2 linked regions of the Alkalilimnicola ehrlichii MLHE-1 genome follow. The protein of the gene in region 1 interacts with the protein of each later gene in a pairwise test. Links are inferred from orthologs where the notes say so. Each region holds a gene or a part of one and is shown in the gene's direction. Other genes may lie near its edges.

Region 1 (9,437 bases):
GCGCCACGTGCTGCGCCGGCGGCGCCCCCTCCAGCACAAAGGCCCCGCGCACATTCCCCGACCGGCGCGCCCGGTCCAACCCGCTCTGGGCGCTGGTCGCCCGCACCCGCCGCACCCCGTGCCAGACCCGCCGCCCAGACAGGATCCGGGTGATATGCCGGGCCAGCTCCATCGCCTGGTTGTAGCCGCGCTCAATCAGCCGAGACCGGTGCAGCGGGACCGGCACCAGCACCTCCGGCAGCGCCTCCCCTCGCGCCCCCGCCGCTTGTGCCAGCAACGTCCCCAGCACCCGCCCGGTGGCCAGGCCGCCATGGAACTTGAAACCGGTCACCAGGCGATCCACCGGAAACCGGTAATCCAGCGGCACCACGGCCTTATCGAACCGTGGCGGCCAGCATAGGCAATCCGCACACAACCCGTCCGCCGCGCTGTCCTCCGGCAACGGCTGCCCGCAACGGGCGCAGGGGTTCACCACCCATGGCAGGTCCGCCTGGCAGCCGGCACACAGATCCAGCGCCGGCGGCTGCCCCGGCTCACCGCAAAGCACGCAGCGGGGCGGATAGAGCCGGTCCAGGCCGTGACCGATCGCCCGCAACCAGTGGTGGATACCGTCCATGGCATTGCTCCGTTCATCCGAGTGACCCCACCCAGTGTAGCGCCACCGATCGGCCCCTTTAATGAAAATTGGTGGTAAACCGAAGCAACTGCAATGAGGTTGACGGTGAGTCGCGCGGTGATAGGATTCGCTGATCGGGACGTTGCCGTGTTGGCTTGAGGGGGCGGGCGCGGTTTCGGTCGGGCCTCCGATTGCGCACCCCTTCGGGGTTCCCTGCGCTACTCACAAAATGTCGGCGGCGCGAACTCGCTTCGCTCGGACAGGCGCGCCTTTTCTCCGACATTTTGTTGCGTTGCTCGGTGCGCAAAAGTCGGCCCGACCGAAACCGCGCCCGCCCCCTCAAGCCAACCCAGCCGGGAGCCACCAAGAGCATGGGAGCCACCAAATCAATGACCGCCACAACCCAAACACCCCGCCACGACTGGTCTAAAGACGAAGTCCTGGCCCTGTTCGAGCAGCCCTTCAACGACCTGCTCCACCAAGCCCAGACCACCCACCGGGCCCACTTCGACCCCAACACCGTCCAGGTCAGCACCCTGCTCAGCATCAAGACCGGCGCCTGCCCGGAGGACTGCAAATACTGCCCCCAGAGCGTGCGCTACGACACCGGCCTGGAACGCGAGCAAATCCTGGCCGTGGAAGAGGTGGTGGCGGCCGCCCGCCGGGCCCGGGACGCCGGTGCTACCCGCTTCTGTATGGGCGCCGCCTGGCGCTCGCCCAAAGACCGCGACCTGGAGACCGTCGAGGCCATGGTGCGCGAGGTCAAGGCCCTGGGCCTCGAGACCTGCCTCACCCTCGGCATGCTCCGCGACGGCCAGGCCGAACGCCTGCGCGAGGCCGGGCTCGACTACTACAACCACAACCTCGACACCTCCGAGGACTACTACGACGAAATCATCACCACCCGCAGCTACCAGGACCGCCTCGACACCCTCGCCCGGGTGCGCGACGCCGGCCTCAAGACCTGCTGCGGCGGCATCATCGGCATGGGCGAAACCCGCCAGGACCGCGCCGAACTGCTGCGTACCCTGGCCAGCCTGCCGGTGCAGCCGCAGAGCGTCCCCATCAACCAGCTCGTCCAGGTCCCCGGCACCCCGCTGCACGGCGTCGAGCCCCCCGACCCCTTCGAATTCGTCCGCACCATCGCCGTCGCCCGCATCCTCATGCCGGCCAGCTACGTCCGCCTCTCCGCCGGCCGCGAGCAGATGTCCGACGAACTGCAGGCCCTCTGCTTCCTGGCCGGCGCCAACAGCATCTTCTACGGCGACAAGCTGCTCACCACCGGCAACCCGGAGGCCGACAAGGACCGCCGCCTGCTGGCCCGTCTGGGCATGGGGTTTGAGGCGCACGCCTGCGCCCAGGCCGAGGCCGAGGACCTGGGATGAACGCCGGCGCCCTGAGCCGGATGCTGTCCGAGGGCCTGGCCGCCCGCCGGGCGGAGGGGCTTTACCGCAGCCCGCGCGTGCTCAAGAGCGTCGACGGGGCCTGCGGTCTCACCGCCGACGGCCGGACCGTCGTCGTCTTCTGCGCCAACGACTACCTCGGGCTGGCCAGCGATCCGCGTCCCGGCCGGGTCATGGCCCGGGTGGCCGAAGAGCAGGGTGCCGGTAGCGGCGCCGCCCATCTGGTCAGTGGCCACCGCCCGGAGCACGAAGCGCTGGAACGGGCCCTGGCCGACTGGACCGGCCGCGAGGCCGCACTGCTCTTCTCCACCGGATACATGGCCAACCTCGGCGTCATCGACGCCCTCGTGGGCCGCGGCGATACCGTGTTCGAGGACCGCCTTAACCACGCCTCGCTGCTGGACGGTGCCCGGCTGTCGGGCGCCCGGCTGCGCCGCTACCGCCATGGTGATGTGGACCACCTGGCCCGGCGGCTCGCGGAGGATGGCGGGCGGCACCGGCTGATCGTCACCGATGGTGTCTTCAGCATGGACGGCGACCGCGCCCCGGTGGCGGAGCTGGCCCGCCTGGCACGGGACCACGGTGCCTGGCTCATGGTGGACGACGCCCATGGCCTGGGGGTACTGGGCGAGAAGGGCGGCGGGCTGTTGGAACAGAGCGGACTGGATCAGGACGATGTGCCCGTGCTGGTCGGTACCCTGGGCAAGGCCGTGGGCAGCTTCGGCGCCTTCGTTGCCGGCCGCCGGCTCCTGATCGACCACCTGGTCCAATCCGCGCGCACCTGGATCTACACCACCGCGCCGTCCCCGGCCCAGACCGCTGCCACCGTCGAGGCGGTGCGCCTGGCCCGCCACGAAACCTGGCGGCGCGAACACCTGCGCGCCCTGGTCCGGCGCTTCCGGGCGGGCATCGCCGACTTGGGACTGGATCTGATGCCCTCCGAGACCCCTATCCAGCCGATCGTGGTGGGCGAGGCCGATCAGGCGTTACAGGCCAGCCGCGCGCTGGAGGAGCGCGGCTACCTGGTCACCGCCATCCGGCCCCCCACTGTCCCCAAGGGCACCGCCCGCCTGCGCGTCACCCTCAGCGCCGCCCACACGCCCCAGCAGGTGGATGGCCTGGTGGCTGCGCTGGGACAGGTCCTGGGCCAATGATGCGTGCGGTCACCGAAGGGCGGGGCCCGGAGGGCCTGGTGCTGGTTCACGGCTGGGGCTTCGACCACCGGGTCTTCGACCCCTGGCTGCCCCGCCTGACGCAGCGTTGGCGGGTCACCCGAACGGACCTGCCGGGGCATGGTGGGAGCGCGCCACTGCCAGCGGATGCCGGCCTGGAGGCTTGGGCCGACGCCGTCCGCCTGGCGGTCCCCGAGGACGCCATCTGGGTGGGCTGGTCGCTGGGGGCCCTGCCGCTGCTGGCCGCCGCTGCCCGGGGCGCGCGACCCCGAGCGCTGCTGCTCCTCGCCGCCACCCCCTGCTTCTGCCAACGGGACGGTTGGCCTTACGGCCTGCTCCGGGAGGAGCTGGATGCCATGATCGGAGGGCTGGCGGAGGACGCGCGCCGGACCCTCCGTGGCTTCCACGCCCTGTTGGGCCGGGCGGGGGCCGGGGACCGCGAGGCGCTGCGCCCGTGGCGGCGCCGTGGCCCCGGTCCGGCGACGGCCCTGGAGCCGGGCCTGAGCCTGCTGCGCGACACCGACCTGCGCGGCCGGCTGGCCGCCATCGACCGCCCGACCACCTGGCTTGCCGGTGGTCGCGATCCGCTTGTCCCCGACGGTGCCGCCAAAGAGGCCGCCCGGGCGATGCCCCGGGCGCGGATGGCGTATCATCCCGAGGCCGGCCATCTGCCGTTCCTGACCCACCCCGAGTGGGTTGCCGGTCACCTTCACCTCCTCAGTCAGCAATGCCGACCATGACTCGAACCCCTCTCGACAAGCGCCAGGTCCGCCGTAACTTCCACCGGGCCGCCGACAGCTATGACCAGGTCGCCGTACTCCAACGGGAAGTCGGCGAGCGGTTGATGGAGCGCCTGCACGTCATCCTGATGCAGCCCGCGATCATCGTCGATGTGGGCTGTGGCACCGGCTTCTGCACCCGGGCACTGCAGGATCACTACCGCAAGGCGCGGGTGATTGGCCTGGACCATGCCCCCAGCATGCTCCGGGCCACCCGGCGCCGGGGCCGCTGGCTACGGCCGATCCGCACCCTCTGCGGCGACGCCGAGCGCCTGCCGCTGGCTGCGGAGAGCGTCGATATGGTGTTCTCCAACCTCGCCCTGCAGTGGATGCCGGACCTGCACCGGGTCTTCGCCGAGTTCCAGCGGGTCCTGCGGCCCGGCGGGCTGCTGATGTTCTCCAGCTTTGGCCCGGACACGCTGAAGGAGCTGCGCGCGGCCTGGGCGCAGGTGGATGACAAGCCCCATGTGCACGAATTTATCGATATGCACGACGTGGGGGACGCCCTGGTGCAGGCCCGCTTCGCCGACCCGGTGATGGACATGGAGTCGTTCACCCTGACTTACGGGGACCCCATGGGGGTGCTGCACGACCTGCGCGGCCTGGGGGCGCGTAACGCCGCAAGCGGACGGGGCCGTGGTCTCACCACCCGGCGCCGGCTGCAGGCCATGTGCCAGGCCTACGAGGCGGCCTACCGGGGGCCGGACGGCCGCATCCCCGCCAGTTGGGAGGTGGTCTACGGCCACGCCTGGGCCAGCGAGGGCCTGCCCCAGCGGCGCGAAGGTGATACCGTCAGCATCAGGGCGGACCACATCCCGGTCCGCAGGCGCTGATCCGGGCGCCGGCGGTCGCATCGCCGTCGGCACCCGTCGCGGGAGGAGGCCCGATGACCCTTGGCTACTGGATGGTCCTGGCGGCGGCGCTGCTGCCGTTTGTCTTTGCCGGTGCGGCCAAATTCGGCGGCGGGCCGGGGTTCGATAACCGCACGCCCCGCGCCTACCTGGCGGCGCTGGAGGGCTGGCGCCAGCGGGCCAACTGGGCCCAGCAGAACCAGTTCGAGGCCTTTCCGCCCTTCGCCGCCGCGGTGATCATCGCCCACCAGGTGGGTGCCGCCCAGGGTGCCGTGGACACCCTGGCGGTCCTCTTCATTCTCCTGCGATTGCTCTACGGCCTATGCTATATCGGCGACCGCCCTGGCCTGCGCAGCCTGGTCTGGATGGCGGCCTTTGCCTGCATCCTGGGGCTGTTCATCGCCGCGGGGGTGGCCGGATGAAGCGGGTCTTCAGTGTTGAGAACCGGATGCTGGTGGAGCGCTACCGCCAGGCGCTGGAGGACGCCGGCATCCCCTGCCAACTGCGTAACGAATTTCTTGGCGGCGGGGCCGGCGAGCTGCCGGTGAACGAGGTTTGGCCGGAGATCTGGGTGGCCGACGAGGATGAGCAGCGCGCACGGACCCTGCTGCAGGAGCTCAAGGCCCGCGAGGCCGATCCCGGGCCCGACTGGACCTGCCCGCGGTGCGGCGAGACCCTGGGCGGACAGTTTGACGCCTGCTGGAACTGTGGTGCGCTTCGCACGGAGGAGTGACCCCGGTATCCGCCGCAAAAACCCCTTGCTAGAATAGGGATAGACACCGCAAACGGGATGGAACGCCCTAATGCCTGCCCCGGCCACCCGCGAAGGCGCTGATCGCCGCATCCGCCGGCTGCGTCTGTACCTGGTGCTGGCGCTGGCGGGCTGGACGGCCACCTTTGGTGGCCTGTCCTGGTGGCTGGTGGGGCACTTCCAGGGCCTGACCGTGGAGCTGGCCTACCAGGAGGCCCGGGCCAACTTCAACAAGGACCAGGCCTTCCGCTTCTGGGGCACCCTGCACGGCGGTGTCTATGTGCCGGTCAGTGACCAGACCCCGCGCAACCCCTACCTGGCCCATCTGCCCGAACGGGATATCACCACCCCCGGCGGTCAGGAGCTGACCCTGATGAACCCCGCCTACATGCTGCGCCAGCTCAACGAGCAGTTCGGCGATCTCTTCGGCGTGCGCGGCAACATCACCAGCCTCGATCCGCTGCGGCCCGAGAACGCCCCCGACGACTGGGAGCGCGATGCCCTGGAGGCCTTCGAGGACGGGGTCGACGAACGCCTGGAGGTGGCCTACATCGAGCAGGAACCCTACCTGCGCTATATGGCCCCCATGGAGACCGACCGGGGGTGCCTCCAGTGCCATGCCCACCAGGGCTATCAGGTGGGGGACATCCGCGGTGGGGTCTCGGTGGCCGTGCCCCTGTCCGGCTATCAGGCGCACGAGGAGGTGGCCATGGGCCGGACCCTGGGCGCCTTCGCCGGCATCTGGCTGCTCGGCCTGCTGGGGCTGGGGTACAGCGGCCAACGGGTGCTGCGTGATGCCCGCTTCCAGCACGCGGCCACGCGGGAGATCCAACGACTGAACGAAGGCCTGGAGCAGCGGGTGCGGGAGCGGACCGCCGAACTGGAGCAGGCGCGTCAGTCGGCCGAAGAGGCCAACCGCGCCAAGAGCGTCTTCCTGGCCAACATGAGCCACGAACTGCGCACGCCGCTCAACGCCATTCTCGGCTTCGCCCGCCTGGCGGGACAGGCCCCGCAGGCCACCCCAGACCAGCGCGAACAGCTCGGTTTCGTGGAGCGCAACGGCGAGCACCTGCTGTCGCTGATCAACGATGTCCTGGACATGGCCAAGATCGAGTCCGGACGCCAGACCCTGGAGGAGGGCGTGGTGGACCTGCCGCGCACGCTCGAGGATGCGGTGGAGGCCCTGCGCCACCGGGCGGAGGGCAAGGGCCTGACCCTGACCCTGGAGGTGGCGGAGGACCTGCCGCGCCACATCCTCAGCGACGGCCGCAAACTGCGCCAGATCCTTATCAACTTGGTCAGCAACGCGGTCAAGTACACCGACGCCGGCCGGGTCGTGCTCAGCGCCCGGCGCCAGTCCGCGGAGCCGAGCGGGGGTCACGATGGCCTGCTGCTGGCGGTCGCCGACACCGGTCGCGGGATCCCTGTGGAGGACCAGGACCGGGTCTTCGAGCCCTTCGTGCAGAGCGGCCGGGTGGGCACCACCGAGGGCACCGGCCTTGGGCTGCCCATCACCCGCGAGTTCGTCGAGCTGATGGGCGGGGAGATTGGCCTGGAGAGCACCTCCGGCGAGGGTTCCCGGTTCACGGTGAGCCTGCCACTGGTGCCGGCAGTGGACGAGGAGCGGGAGCGCCAGCCGGCGCCGCGCCGGCACCTGGGCTTGAACTACCGCTACGCTGAGGGGACGCCGGAGCCCCCGGCCGAGGTTCACCCGGCGGATCGCGTCCCGGAGGACTTCGGCCAGCGCCTGCAGGCCCTCCCGGCGGATCAGCGCCGGGCGCTGGCGCAGGCGCTCCGCGCCGGCGATCTGGATGCCCTGGAGGCCCTGGTGCGTGACATCGGGGAGCAGGACGCGGTGCTGGCCCCGGCGCTGCGGGCCCAGGTCCAGGCCTTCCGCTATCAGGAGATCCTCACGGCGCTCAACGGTGGGGGCGGCGCATGAGTGCCACGGCCCCGGAACCGCAGGCCTCGGGCGAGGTGCTGGTGGTGGACGACAACCCCGCCAACCTGCGGCTCATGGTCAGCGTGTTACGCGAGGGGGGCTACGCTGTCCGGGTAGCGCCCAGCGGCCGGCTGGCGTTGGACTCGGTGCAGGCCCGGCCCGCGGACCTGATCCTGCTGGATATCCGCATGCCGGACCTGGACGGCTACGAGGTCTGCCGTCGTCTCAAGGCCGATCCGGCCCGCCACGACATCCCCGTGATCTTCCTCAGCGCCCTGTGCGAGCCCGCCGACAAGGTCCGGGGCTTCGCGGTGGGGGCGGTGGATTACATCACCAAGCCCTTCGTCGCCGAGGAGGTGCTGGTGCGGGTGCAGAGCCATCTGGCCCTGCACGCCTCGCAGCAGCGACTGGAGGCGCTAGTGGCGGAGCGCACCCGCGCCCTGCGCACCCTGTCCGCTGGCAACCAGGCCCTGGTGCATGCCGATGGCCTGGACGACCTGCTGGCCAATATGCATGACGTGCTGGTGCGGAAGGGGGGCTATGCCAGGGCGTTGATCATGCTCATCGGCGGTCCCTGCTACCCACCGGTCGCCGAGGCGGAGGACGTGGCGGTGCCGGACGCTCCCTGCCTGGGGTTGCCGGCCCCGGCATCCTCGGACGCTGGTGTCCGGACGCTGTTGCTGCCGTTGCGGGACGCCAGGGGCGACTTGGGCTGCCTGCAGGTGGAGAGCCGGAGGCCCGCCCCCTTCGCCGACCCCGACGAGGTGGCACGGCTGATGGAGTTGGCCGGTGATCTGGCCTATGGCGTCCGCAGCCAGCAGGATCGCGCGGAGAGTCAGCGGGCCCAGCAGGCGCTGGAGCAGTCACTGGAACGCACCATTGAGGCCATCGCCGCCACCATCGAGGTGCGCGATCCCTATACCGCCGGCCACCAGCAGCGCACCACCGAGATCGCCGAGGTGATCGCCGAGGAACTGGGCCTGGATGATGCGCGGCGCAAGGGGCTGCATGTGGCCGGCGCCATCCACGACATCGGCAAGGTCGCCATCCCCGTGGAGATCCTCTCGCGCCCGGGGCGGCTGAGTGACCTCGAGTTCGAGATGATCAAGACCCATCCGGCCGTCGGCTACGAGATCATCAAGGGGATCGAGTTCCCCTGGCCGGTGGCGGAGATCATTCGCCAACACCACGAGCGGCTGGACGGCTCCGGTTACCCGGACGGCCTGCGGGGGGAGGCCATCCTGCTGGAAGCACGCATTCTGGCCGTAGCCGACGTGGTCGAGGCCATCTCCTCCCACCGCCCCTACCGGCCCGCCCTGGGGCTGGCCGCGGCGCTGGACGAACTGCGCGCCAAGCGCGGCAGGCTCTACGACCCGGAGGTGGTGGACGCCTGCCTGCGCCTGGCCGCACAGGGCTGCCTGCCGGTGGAGTCCCGGTGACCCGCACCCCTGGCCGGGGCTGGAAGCCTCCCTGGAAGCATCCAGGGGTGTCGCCCTGCACCGCGCCAAGCCCTCAGCCGCCGGGCCCCGTGCGGCAGTCGGGACAGACGTGCAGATGATCGGCCGGCGCTCCCGCCTCCTGTAAATGCGCGATCAGCACCGCCTGGTCGCGCAGGCTCACGAAAGGTGTCCCGCAGCGCGCGCAGGCGGCCATGGCTGGGCCGGTGTCCGGCGCGGATTTGCTCGCACCGGTGGCCTCCCCGGCAACCGAACGGGTGCCGGGAAGCAGACAGCCATCCGGGTCCTGGCCGGTCGTGCCGATCAGCGCCAGCAGCCGTGAGTAGACCTTGGGCAGGCCATGTGCCTGCTCCACGTCGGCCGCCGTTTCGGCAAGGTGTCGGGCTGCCGGTGCCACCATTTGTTGCAGCAAGGCCTTGGCGTCTCGTTCTGCCTGGTCATTGCCTTGCTCACCCCGGCTGATCAG
Region 2 (9,473 bases), 790 kb from region 1 along the record:
ACCGCTCACCACCCCCTCGCTGCGCCGCTTCTCCACGAACGCCGCGCCCACCGGCCGGTCCAGCAGGGCGGCCAGGGTCTCCTGAAAGCCCTGCGCGCGCTTGACGCCGCCCGGGTCGGGGGAGGCGACCACCACCGGGTCGTTCTCGCAGCGCCCGCGGATGTGGGCGGCGAACAAGCGGCGGGTGTCCAGCGGATGGGCCTGGCAGCGGAAGGCGTTCTGGAAGGCCGCCCGGTTGTGCACCTCCAGGGTGATCACCGCGTCGATGCCCATGGCCTCGAGCAACTGCGCCAGGTAGCGGGTGGTGACCGGGTCGCGCGGCTTGGTCTGGCGGTCCTTGCGGGCGTAGGCGAGGTAGGGGATGACGGCGGTGACCCGGGCCGCGCCGGCCTGGCGCACGGTGGCCAGAAAGAACAGCAGGCGCGCCAGGCGCTCGTTCACCCCCTGCGCCGGGTCGCCGTGCAGGCTCTGCAGGACGTAGACGTCCTCGCCGCGTACGCCGGTCAGCGGGCGCGCCTTGTGCTCACCGTCCTCGAACTCGCGCTCCTCGTGCTCGGCCAGGGGCGATCCCAGGGCCTCGGCCACGCGGGCACCGAAATCCCGACTGGCGTTGAGTGCGAACAGTTTCATCGGCTCACCCTGTGGTCGTCCCTGCCCGTCTGGCGTTGCGGCCGCCTCATTGCGGCCTGTCAGATGCCCGGGCCCGTCGCCGGGAAGTAGCCGCGTTTCTCCAGCATGGCCGCATAGGCGGCGATGCCGCCGTAGCGGTCGATCTCGGAAAGCTGCAGCGCCAGGATGCGGCGGGCGTCCTCGTCCAGGAGCTCGCGGGGTGCGATCTCCCCGTCATTGTCCATGGCGTGCTCGGTAATGTAGGTCTTCATCCCGATCACCGGGAACTGCACCGCGTGGTAGTAGCGGTAGCCCCGGTCGTCCAGGCCGTGGTTCAGGTACATGTACGCGTCACGGTCACGCTTGAAGTAGTGGATGGCCACATGGGGGTGTACCCGGACCACCCGGATGCGCACCGTGTGGCGGCTGTCGCCGGCCGGGGCATCGGGGTAGGTCAGGGTCAGCTCGGTGCTGTAGCGGCGCAGCCGGTTGAAGTTGGCATCCACCCGGGTCAGGGCCGCCACCGGCTGCCGCGCCGGGTCGGCGAGGGCGGTGCCCGGGGATGGGGAGTAATCCACCCGCAGCCCGGCCCGGGGTTCAGCAGCGGGCGCCGACAGAACGGCGAACCCCGCGAGGGCGAGGGCCAGGGTGCCTGCAAGCAGCCATCTTGCGCGCATGTTCGGACTCCGCATTGGCATTCATGGCGCTTTGCGGCCATGGTAAGGGGTAAGGCGTGGACGCCGTGGGGCGGGCACCAGGTGCGGGCCCTTGTCGCCACTATAGAAGAGCCGCCGGCCGCCCTCCATGGACGGCCGGCCCGGTCCGGGATCGGTTAGATCGGGAGGGCGCGGTGCAGGAGAATGACGCGATGAGCATGGCGCAGCGCGAGCAATCGGAGCGGGGCTGGGCGTTGGAGCCGCACGATGCCGACGTGCGGGTGTGTGGCTGGGGCCCCACCCCGGAGGCCGCCTTCGAGCAGGCGGCGGTGGCGCTGACCCGGGTGGTCACCGACGCCCCGCTGGCCGCCCGCGAGCGGGTGGATGTGCACTGCCAGGCCCCGGACAGGGAGCTGTTGCTGGTGGACTGGCTGAACGCCGTCATCTATGAGATGGCGGTGGGCGGTCTGTTGTTCGGCGACTACTCGGTGCGGCTGCGGGGCGATCGGTTGGAAGCCAGCCTGTGGGGCGAGCCGGTGGACCGCGCCCGCCATGCCCCGGCCTGCGAGCCCAAAGGCGCCACCTACACCGCCCTGAGCGTCGGCCGCGACCGGCAGGGGCGTTGGACAGCGGGCTGCGTCGTGGACGTCTGAGCGGCGGAGCCCGAAACCTCGGAGGCTGTCATGGATACCTCACGTTTGACCCGCATCGACGAGACGAGCTGGCAGATTGAGCCCAGTGGCGCCATGCGGGTGCCCGGCATCATCTACGGTGACGAGACGCTGATCCGGGCCATGGACGACAAGGTGGCCGAGCAGACCGCCAACGTCGCCTCGCTGCCCGGTATCGTCAAGGGCGCCTACGTGATGCCGGACGCCCACTGGGGCTATGGCTTTCCCATCGGCGGCGTGGCCGCCTTCGACCCGAATGAGGGCGGGGTGGTGTCCGCCGGCGGCGTGGGCTTCGATGTCTCCTGCGGGGTGCGCACCCTGCTCACCGGGCTGACGGTGCCGGAGGTGCGCCGTGTGCAGGAGCGCCTGGCCGATGCCCTGATGTCGAGCATCCCCGCCGGGGTCGGCAGCCACAGCGGCATCACCCTGCAGGGCCGGGAGATGGATGCCATGCTGCGCGGCGGCGCCGCCTGGGCGGTGGAGAAGGGATGGGGCGGGGCCGAGGACCTGGCGCGCATTGAGGAGCGGGGCCGGATGGAGGGGGCCGATCCCGACTGCGTGTCCGAGCGGGCCAAGAAGCGCCAGCGCCGGGAGATGGGCACTCTGGGCTCGGGCAACCACTACCTGGAGGTGCAGGCGGTGGAGACCCTCTACGATCCGGATACCGCGGCCGTGCTCGGCCTGGCCGAGGGCGATGTGGTGGTGACCATTCACTGCGGCTCGCGCGGTCTGGGCCATCAGATCGGCACCGAGTTCCTGCGTGACATGCTGCCCGCCGCCGCCGAGGCTGGCATCCACCTGCCGGACCGGGAACTGGCCTGTGCCCCCATCCACTCGCCCATCGGCGAGCGCTACCTGGGGGCCATGCGCAGCGCCATTAACTGCGCCCTGGCCAACCGGCAGATCCTGGGGGAGTTCGCCCGCGAGGTCTTCGCCCGTTTCTTCCCCGACCATCCGCTGGACCTGCTCTACGACGTCTCGCACAACACCTGCAAGGTCGAGACCCATACCGTGGATGGCCGGCCGCGCCGGCTTTTCGTCCACCGCAAGGGCGCCACCCGGGCCTTTGGCCCGGCCCACGCCGATCTGCCCGAGGCGCTGCGTGGGGTCGGTCAGCCGGTGCTGATCGGCGGCAGCATGGGCACCGGCTCGCACATCCTGGTGGGCACGGGGGCCGGCGACAAGGCCTTCTCCTCCGCCTGCCACGGTGCCGGCCGGGCCATGTCCCGGCGCGCGGCGCTGAAGCGCTGGCGCGGCCGCCAGGTGGTGGACGAACTGGCCGAACGCGGGATCCTGATCCGCAGTCCCTCGATGCGCGGTGTGGCGGAGGAGGCCCCGGGCGCCTACAAGGATGTGGACCAGGTGGTGATCGCCGCCGAACGGGCGGGGCTGGCGCGCCGGGTGGCGCACCTGCGCCCGCTGATCTGCGTCAAGGGGTGAGTCGCCGGGTCTGTGCCAGGGTCCCGAGCCGGGTGCTTCGGACGCTCAGCGTGACTGTGCCCCGGCCCCGCACCACCCAGCGTGCCCGGGCCTGATGGCTGCTGCCCCGTGAGCGCTGGAACCAGGGCATGTGCGCCATGTTCCCCAATCCGCGGCCCCAGCCGTCGAGATGGCCAAGGGCTTGGCGGGCCGGCTGGCCCTCGGTCAGGGTACAGCCCTCCAGCCAGAGTTCGGTTTCCACACCGTCGTTCCAGGGCCGACTGCGGCCGGCGGCTACGCCGTAGGTGGGCAGGTAGCCGTGATTCGCCACGACCGCGATGATCTCCCAGTGGTCGTCCCCCAGCGGGCGGCATTCCAGCCCGGCGATAGTCAGTCGGGGTAGCAGGGCGGCAGCCCGCAACCAATAGGTGGCGATGCCGTCACAGATGTCGGGCAGCGCTTCGGGGGGCGGGTTCCAGATGCCGATGCTGGGGTCCAGCCCGCCAACCTCTACCGGCCCGATTTGCGGGTGCTTGAGGGGCAACCAGGGCCGGAAGAGCCGTTGGCGGTTGTGCTCGGCATCCCACTGGGCCAGCCGTTCCATGTCGCCACGGTGCAGGCTGGTGTAGAGGTCCACGAAGCGTTTCGGGCGGGGCAGGTCGAGCCGGCGGAAGAGGTCCCAGAGTTCACAGACCTGGGCCAGGCAGGCGCGTTGGTGATAGGCGAAGTCGGTCAGGTCCCCGTAAAGCGGGGTCTCGGGTTCGTAGGTGAACTCCTCGAAGCCGCTGACCGTGGGATAGCCGGTGAGCATTTCGCCCCAGGCGGCCAATTGGCGGTAGAGCGCCAGGTCATCCTGGTCCATGGCGGCGTCCGGGGCGCCGGTCAGCGGGCGGATGAAGACCCCGCCGAAGGTGTGTAGATCGAGCCAGGCGTAGATGTTGGGATGGCGGGTGGCGAAATCGAGCACCGCGTGGGTCTCGGGCTCGGAGCCTGGAAAGTGCCCAGCGCCGGTCTGGTCCGGCTCTGGCCGCCAGTTCCAGGGAAAGTTGCGGTTGAAATCGGGGGTGTCTCGCAACGGTTCCGGCTCCGGCACGGTGTGGCCATCCCAGTGACGGATGAGCCCCTCCGGGTAGAGGCGGTAATAGGGGGGTGGGTCGTCCAGTTCACGGGGCAGCATCAGCCCGGCATGCCGGGGCGAGGCGACGAACGGCCCGGCCGGATCCTCCATCCGCAGATAGCGGCAGCGGCCATCGCCGTCCAAGTCGCTCGGTTCCCAACGGGGGGTGTCGGGGGCGTGGGGGCTGCGCCGGGGTGCCGAGCGCACGAAGCCGCCGTGATGAAGCACCTGTTCCGCACCGTCGGGCGAGACGCGCGGGCAGATGTAGAAGAGCACGCCGCGGAGTTGTTCCTCCAGATGGGGCAGCAGTCCGCCGTGGGTGTTGGCACCGCTCAGGTGGAGTTGCAGGGCCGCCTCGGCCACGGCCAGCGCCACGCTGGAGCCGGCCAACTCCGAACCGTGCATGTTGCCGTTCACCCAGACGGCGGGACGCGACCGCTCCGGCCGCCTGCCCACGGTGAGCAGCCAGATCTCGCGGCCCTCCGGGCTGGTGCCCAGGCTCTCCAGGCGGGCCACCTCCGGGTGCGCCGACGCCCAGTGCTGCAACTGCCCGGTGAGGGTGTCGTAATCCAGGTATTGGTGCCGGAAGGGCTCGATGTCGGTGGGTGCACCCATGCCTGTCTCCAACAGCGGTTGGCCGTGTGTTCCCAGTATGGGCCAGACGCCCAGGGAGCGACGGGGTGGGGTAGACTGAGGCCGTCGAGAGCAAGGTCTTTCACGACGGGAACGGACATGTGCGAACTGCTGGCGATGAGCGCCAATACCCCTACGGATCTTTGCTTCAGCTTCACCGGCCTGGCCCGCCGGGGCGGGGCCGCCGGGCCGCACAAGGACGGTTGGGGGGTGGCCTTCTACGAGGGCCGCGGGGTGCGGGTGTTCCACGATCCCCAGCCCAGCGCCGACTCGCGCATTGCCGAGATCGTCCAGACCCAGCCGATCAAGAGCCGCGCCGCCATTTGCCACATCCGCCAGGCCAACGTCGGCTGCGTCGGGCTGGAGAACACCCACCCCTTCATCCGCGAACTCTGGGGGCGGTACTGGACCTTCGCCCACAACGGGCAGCTGCACGGCTTCAAGGCCCGGCCTGGGGTCTACCGGCCGGTCGGAGACACCGACAGCGAGCACATCTTCTGTGACCTGCTCAACCGCATTCGGGCGGAGTACACCCCGGAGGTGGCGGACGACGACCTGCTGCGCACGGTGGTGGCGGCCTCGGCAGAGTATGCCCGCCAGGGGGTGTTCAACCTGCTGCTCAGCAACGGCCGCTGGGTGTTCACCTTCTGCAGTACCCGGATGGTGGCCATCACCCGGCGCGCGCCCTTCGGGCCCGCGCGCCTTAAGGACGCTGACGTCACCGTGGACTTTGAGGCGGTGACCACCCCGCGCGATGTGGTCAGCGTGATCGCCACCGAGGCGCTGACCAGCGACGAGCGCTGGGACGACTACCAGCCTGGGGAGTGGCGCATGTGGCAGGATGGTGAGGTGGTGGCCTGCGGGCGGGAGTCCATCCCGCGCTGGTCGCACCCGGATCCGGAGCGACTCTGAGGCCGCTACCGGGGCCGGGTTACCCCGGCCCGGTCGGTCCCGCCCGGCAAAGGGGGTAGAATCCCCGCCCATGGCCTCTCGCTCCCCATACCCGCATTACGATGTCATCGTGATCGGCGCCGGCGCCGCCGGGCTGATGTGCGCGCTCACCGCCGGCGGGCGTGGCCGCCGGGTGCTGGTGCTGGACCATGCCAACAAGGTGGGCAAGAAGATCCTGATGTCCGGCGGTGGGCGGTGCAATTTCACCAACATCCACTGCGGGCCCGAGCACTTTCTGTCGGCCAACCCGCACTTCGTCAAATCGGCCCTCAGTCGCTACACCCCCTGGCACTTCATCGCCTTGGTGGAACAGCACGGCATCCCCTACCACGAAAAGAAGCTGGGCCAGCTCTTCTGCGACCGCTCCTCCAAGGATATCGTCGGCATGCTGCTGGCGGAGTGCCGGGCGGTGGGGGTGGCGATCCGTACCCGCTCGCCGGTCAGCGACCTGCGGCTGGGGGCACCGCACTGGCTGTCCACTCCGCAGGGCCCGGTGACGTGTTCATCGCTGGTGATTGCCACCGGCGGCTACTCGATTCCGAAGATGGGTGCCACCGGCTTCGGCTTCGACCTGGCGCGGTCGCTGGGGATTCCGGTACGGCCCACCCGTGCGGCGCTGGTGCCGGTGACCCTGGAGGGGCGCAAGCGGCGCCAGCTGCAGGACCTGGCCGGGGTGGCCCTGGACAGCGTCACCCGCGCCGGCGGGGCCGCCTTCCGCGAGAATATCCTGTTCACCCACCGTGGGCTCAGTGGGCCGGCGATCCTCCAGGCCTCGTCCTACTGGCAGCCCGGCGAGCCGCTGGAGATCGACCTGTTTCCCGACACGGATCTGGCCGGGCACCTGGAGGCGATGCGCCGGGAGCGCCCGCGTCTGACCCTGAAGAAGCTGCTGGGCGAGCAACTCACCCGCCGTGTGGCCCAGCGCTGGTGTGAACTCTGGCTGCCGGACAGGCGCCTGGAGCAGTTGACCGGCGAGGACATACGCCGGATCCAGCAGGCCTGCCAGCCCTGGACGGTCTGGCCCGATGGCACCGAAGGGTACCGTACCGCCGAGGTGACCCTGGGCGGGGTCGACACCCATGCGCTATCTTCCAAGACCATGGCCTGTCGTGATCACCCGGGGCTCTACTTCATCGGTGAGGTGGTGGATGTCACGGGCCACCTGGGTGGTCATAACTTTCAGTGGGCCTGGGCGTCGGGGCATGCGGCGGGGCAGCATGTGTAGAAGGGCGCCCCCCGTGGCCCTGGCCCGTTCTCACCCCGGGGGGCAGTTAGGGCCCCGGTCCCCTCCTTGCAACCAGGGTGTTACGCCATCCATGATTACAGCCGCTGAATCGCAGCCTGTCCACCTTGCCGTGCTGGCCGGGGACCCGCGCCTGCCCTACGACTACGGTGTGGACGGGCGCTTTGGGGAGTCGGAGGTGGAGGCGGTACGCCAGGCCCGGGTGGCGCTGGAGACGCTGGGTGGCTATCGGGTTGAGGTGCTGGATGACCACGACCGGCTGTTCGACCGGCTGCGGGAGGCCCCGCCCGATCTGGCGCTTAACTTTTGTGACACCGGCTACCGCAACCAGCTGCGCCACGAGCAGAACGTACCGGCCCTATTGGAGCTGCTGGAGATCCCTTACACCGGTGCCACGCCGGCCTGCATGAGCATCTGCGGCGACAAGGCGCTGGTGCGGCTGCTGGCAGCCAGCCACGGCATCCCGGTGCCCAATGAGACCTTCGTCGATCTTACCGCGGACCCCATGGTGTTGCCCGAGCTCTACCCGGCGCTGATCAAGCCCAATGCCGGTTGCGGCAGCCAGGGGGTGACCCCCGACTCGGTGGTCCATGACGCCCAGCAGGCGCGGGCCTGCCTGGAGCAGCTGGCGCTGGAGCCGGAACGCCCGCAGGCCTTGATCCAGGACTTTCTCACCGGTGCCGAGTACACCCTGGGACTGGTAGGCAATCCGGAGACCGGCTTCACCGTGCTGCCGTTGCTGGAGATCGACTACTCGCGGCTGCCGGCCGACCTGCCGCCCATTCTCTCCTACGGTTCCAAGGTGGACCCGAACTCCGCCTACTGGCAGAGCCTGCGCTTCAAGCCCGCCGAATTGGCACCGGAGCACCAGGCCGCGATGGTGGAGCACAGTGTCTTCCTGTTCGAGCGCCTGGGCTTTCGGGATTACGCCCGCTTCGACTACCGGTGCGGGGTCGACGGCGTGCCCCGGCTACTGGACGCCAACTTCAACCCCACCTGGAGCTACGACGGCAAGATGGCGATCATGGCCGGTTGGGCCGGCTATGAGTACGCGGACCTGCTGGCGCTGTTGCTGGACACGGCCCGCCGCCGCTACGGGATCTGACATCGTTCCGGCCGGGGACAGCCGGCAAGGTCTGACGCATTACAGGAGCAGCCGGGGGATGGCCTCGTTCCACTCCCGGCTGGCTACGCGGGCCCCGTTCTCGTAGGCGTCCAGGATCGCCTGGATGAAGAAATGCTCGGCATCGGCGGTGAGGCGGATGCGGGCGTCGATGCGCACCGCCCAGTCGCCGCGCTGGAAGCGGGTCTCCTGCTCGATGACGGCCTCGGCGGACAACGGGTCCTGCTCCTGGATACGGAACACCCGACGCATGGTGGAGCCCAGGGTGAGATCGATGTCCTCGATCCGGGCCAGGGCCGCGCCACCCACGTCACCGGCGTCCCCGAAGGCGGTATAGGTGGTCTCGTCGTTGGTCAGGTCCACGGCGATACTGCGCTCCGGCTCGGCGGTCTCGAGGATGGTGTGGGTCGGGATGGGGCAGCGCTCCGGCGGCCCGAAGGCCGGTAGCTGGTCATCCTCCGGTCGCGGCGGTCGCAGGGGCAGCGCCAGCGTGCTCGCCCCGGTGATCAGGGTGATCTCCGACCGTTCCGGTGCCGGCCAGATGATCGGCCAATAGGCGCTGGAGATCGCCAGCCGGATGGTGTGCCCGGGGGCGAAGCGGTAGGCCATGTCGTTCAGTCGTACGGTGATCCGGTAGCGTTGCCCCGGCACCAGCGGGGCGGGGCGCTCATGGCTGTCCCGGTGCGCCAGGTTGAGCACCCCATAGCTGACCCGGCCGGAGGCCCCGTCCGGCGCCACGTCGTTCAGGCGAACAATCACGTGGGCCAGTGGCGTGTCGCAGGCCAATTCCAGGGTGACGACCGGCGTGCCGAGCATCTCCACCGGCTCGCTGAGCGGGTCGGAGTCGAAGACCAGCGACTTGCCGTCGTCGGTGCGCTGGTCCATGGGGGCGTCGCCCTCGGCGCCGAAGCCGTAGAAATCGCCGGCGCGCAGCCCGGTGGTCTGCGGTGAGCGCAGGCGCATGCGATCCTCCGGGTCCGGGTGATCGCCCAGCGAGAGCACGTTGAGGTGCCAGGTGCGCGGGGTGATGCGCGGCGAGGGCCACTCGGTT

What was found.
Region 2: the proteins of bioB (region 1) and MLG_RS08810 interact in binary tests that used the Escherichia coli proteins (3 or more experiments, as listed by UniProt). The link is inferred for Alkalilimnicola ehrlichii MLHE-1 from one-to-one orthologs.

Annotation. Positions count from the first base shown.
Region 1 is NC_008340.1:2,761,100-2,770,536, reverse strand. The notes cover bases 109-2,994. They hold bioB (biotin synthase BioB), read left to right. Parts: upstream 109-987; coding sequence 988-2,001; downstream 2,002-2,994. Other genes in these bases: bioF (8-amino-7-oxononanoate synthase), read left to right, coding at 1,998-2,994; MLG_RS12320 (ComF family protein), read right to left, coding at 109-616. Also shown: more of MLG_RS12320, read right to left, coding at 1-108; more of bioF, read left to right, coding at 2,995-3,173; MLG_RS12305 (alpha/beta fold hydrolase), read left to right, coding at 3,170-3,931; malonyl-ACP O-methyltransferase BioC, read left to right, coding at 3,928-4,803; MLG_RS12295 (MAPEG family protein), read left to right, coding at 4,857-5,243; MLG_RS12290 (putative signal transducing protein), read left to right, coding at 5,240-5,554; MLG_RS12285 (ATP-binding protein), read left to right, coding at 5,625-7,514; MLG_RS12280 (HD domain-containing phosphohydrolase), read left to right, coding at 7,511-8,953; MLG_RS12275 (molecular chaperone TorD family protein), read right to left, coding at 9,027-9,437. UniProt on the Escherichia coli protein: Catalyzes the conversion of dethiobiotin (DTB) to biotin by the insertion of a sulfur atom into dethiobiotin via a radical-based mechanism.
Region 2 is NC_008340.1:1,971,634-1,981,106, reverse strand. What follows is about bases 4,189-7,110. They hold MLG_RS08810 (class II glutamine amidotransferase), read left to right. Parts: upstream 4,189-5,204; coding sequence 5,205-6,017; downstream 6,018-7,110. Other genes in these bases: MLG_RS08805 (BaiN/RdsA family NAD(P)/FAD-dependent oxidoreductase), read left to right, coding at 6,088-7,110; MLG_RS08815 (M14 family metallopeptidase), read right to left, coding at 4,189-5,087. Also shown: MLG_RS08835 (ribose-phosphate diphosphokinase), read right to left, coding at 1-630; MLG_RS08830 (hypothetical protein), read right to left, coding at 690-1,286; MLG_RS08825 (archease), read left to right, coding at 1,478-1,918; MLG_RS08820 (RtcB family protein), read left to right, coding at 1,949-3,376; more of MLG_RS08815, read right to left, coding at 3,366-4,188; more of MLG_RS08805, read left to right, coding at 7,111-7,281; MLG_RS08800 (D-alanine--D-alanine ligase family protein), read left to right, coding at 7,373-8,404; MLG_RS08795 (CocE/NonD family hydrolase), read right to left, coding at 8,444-9,473.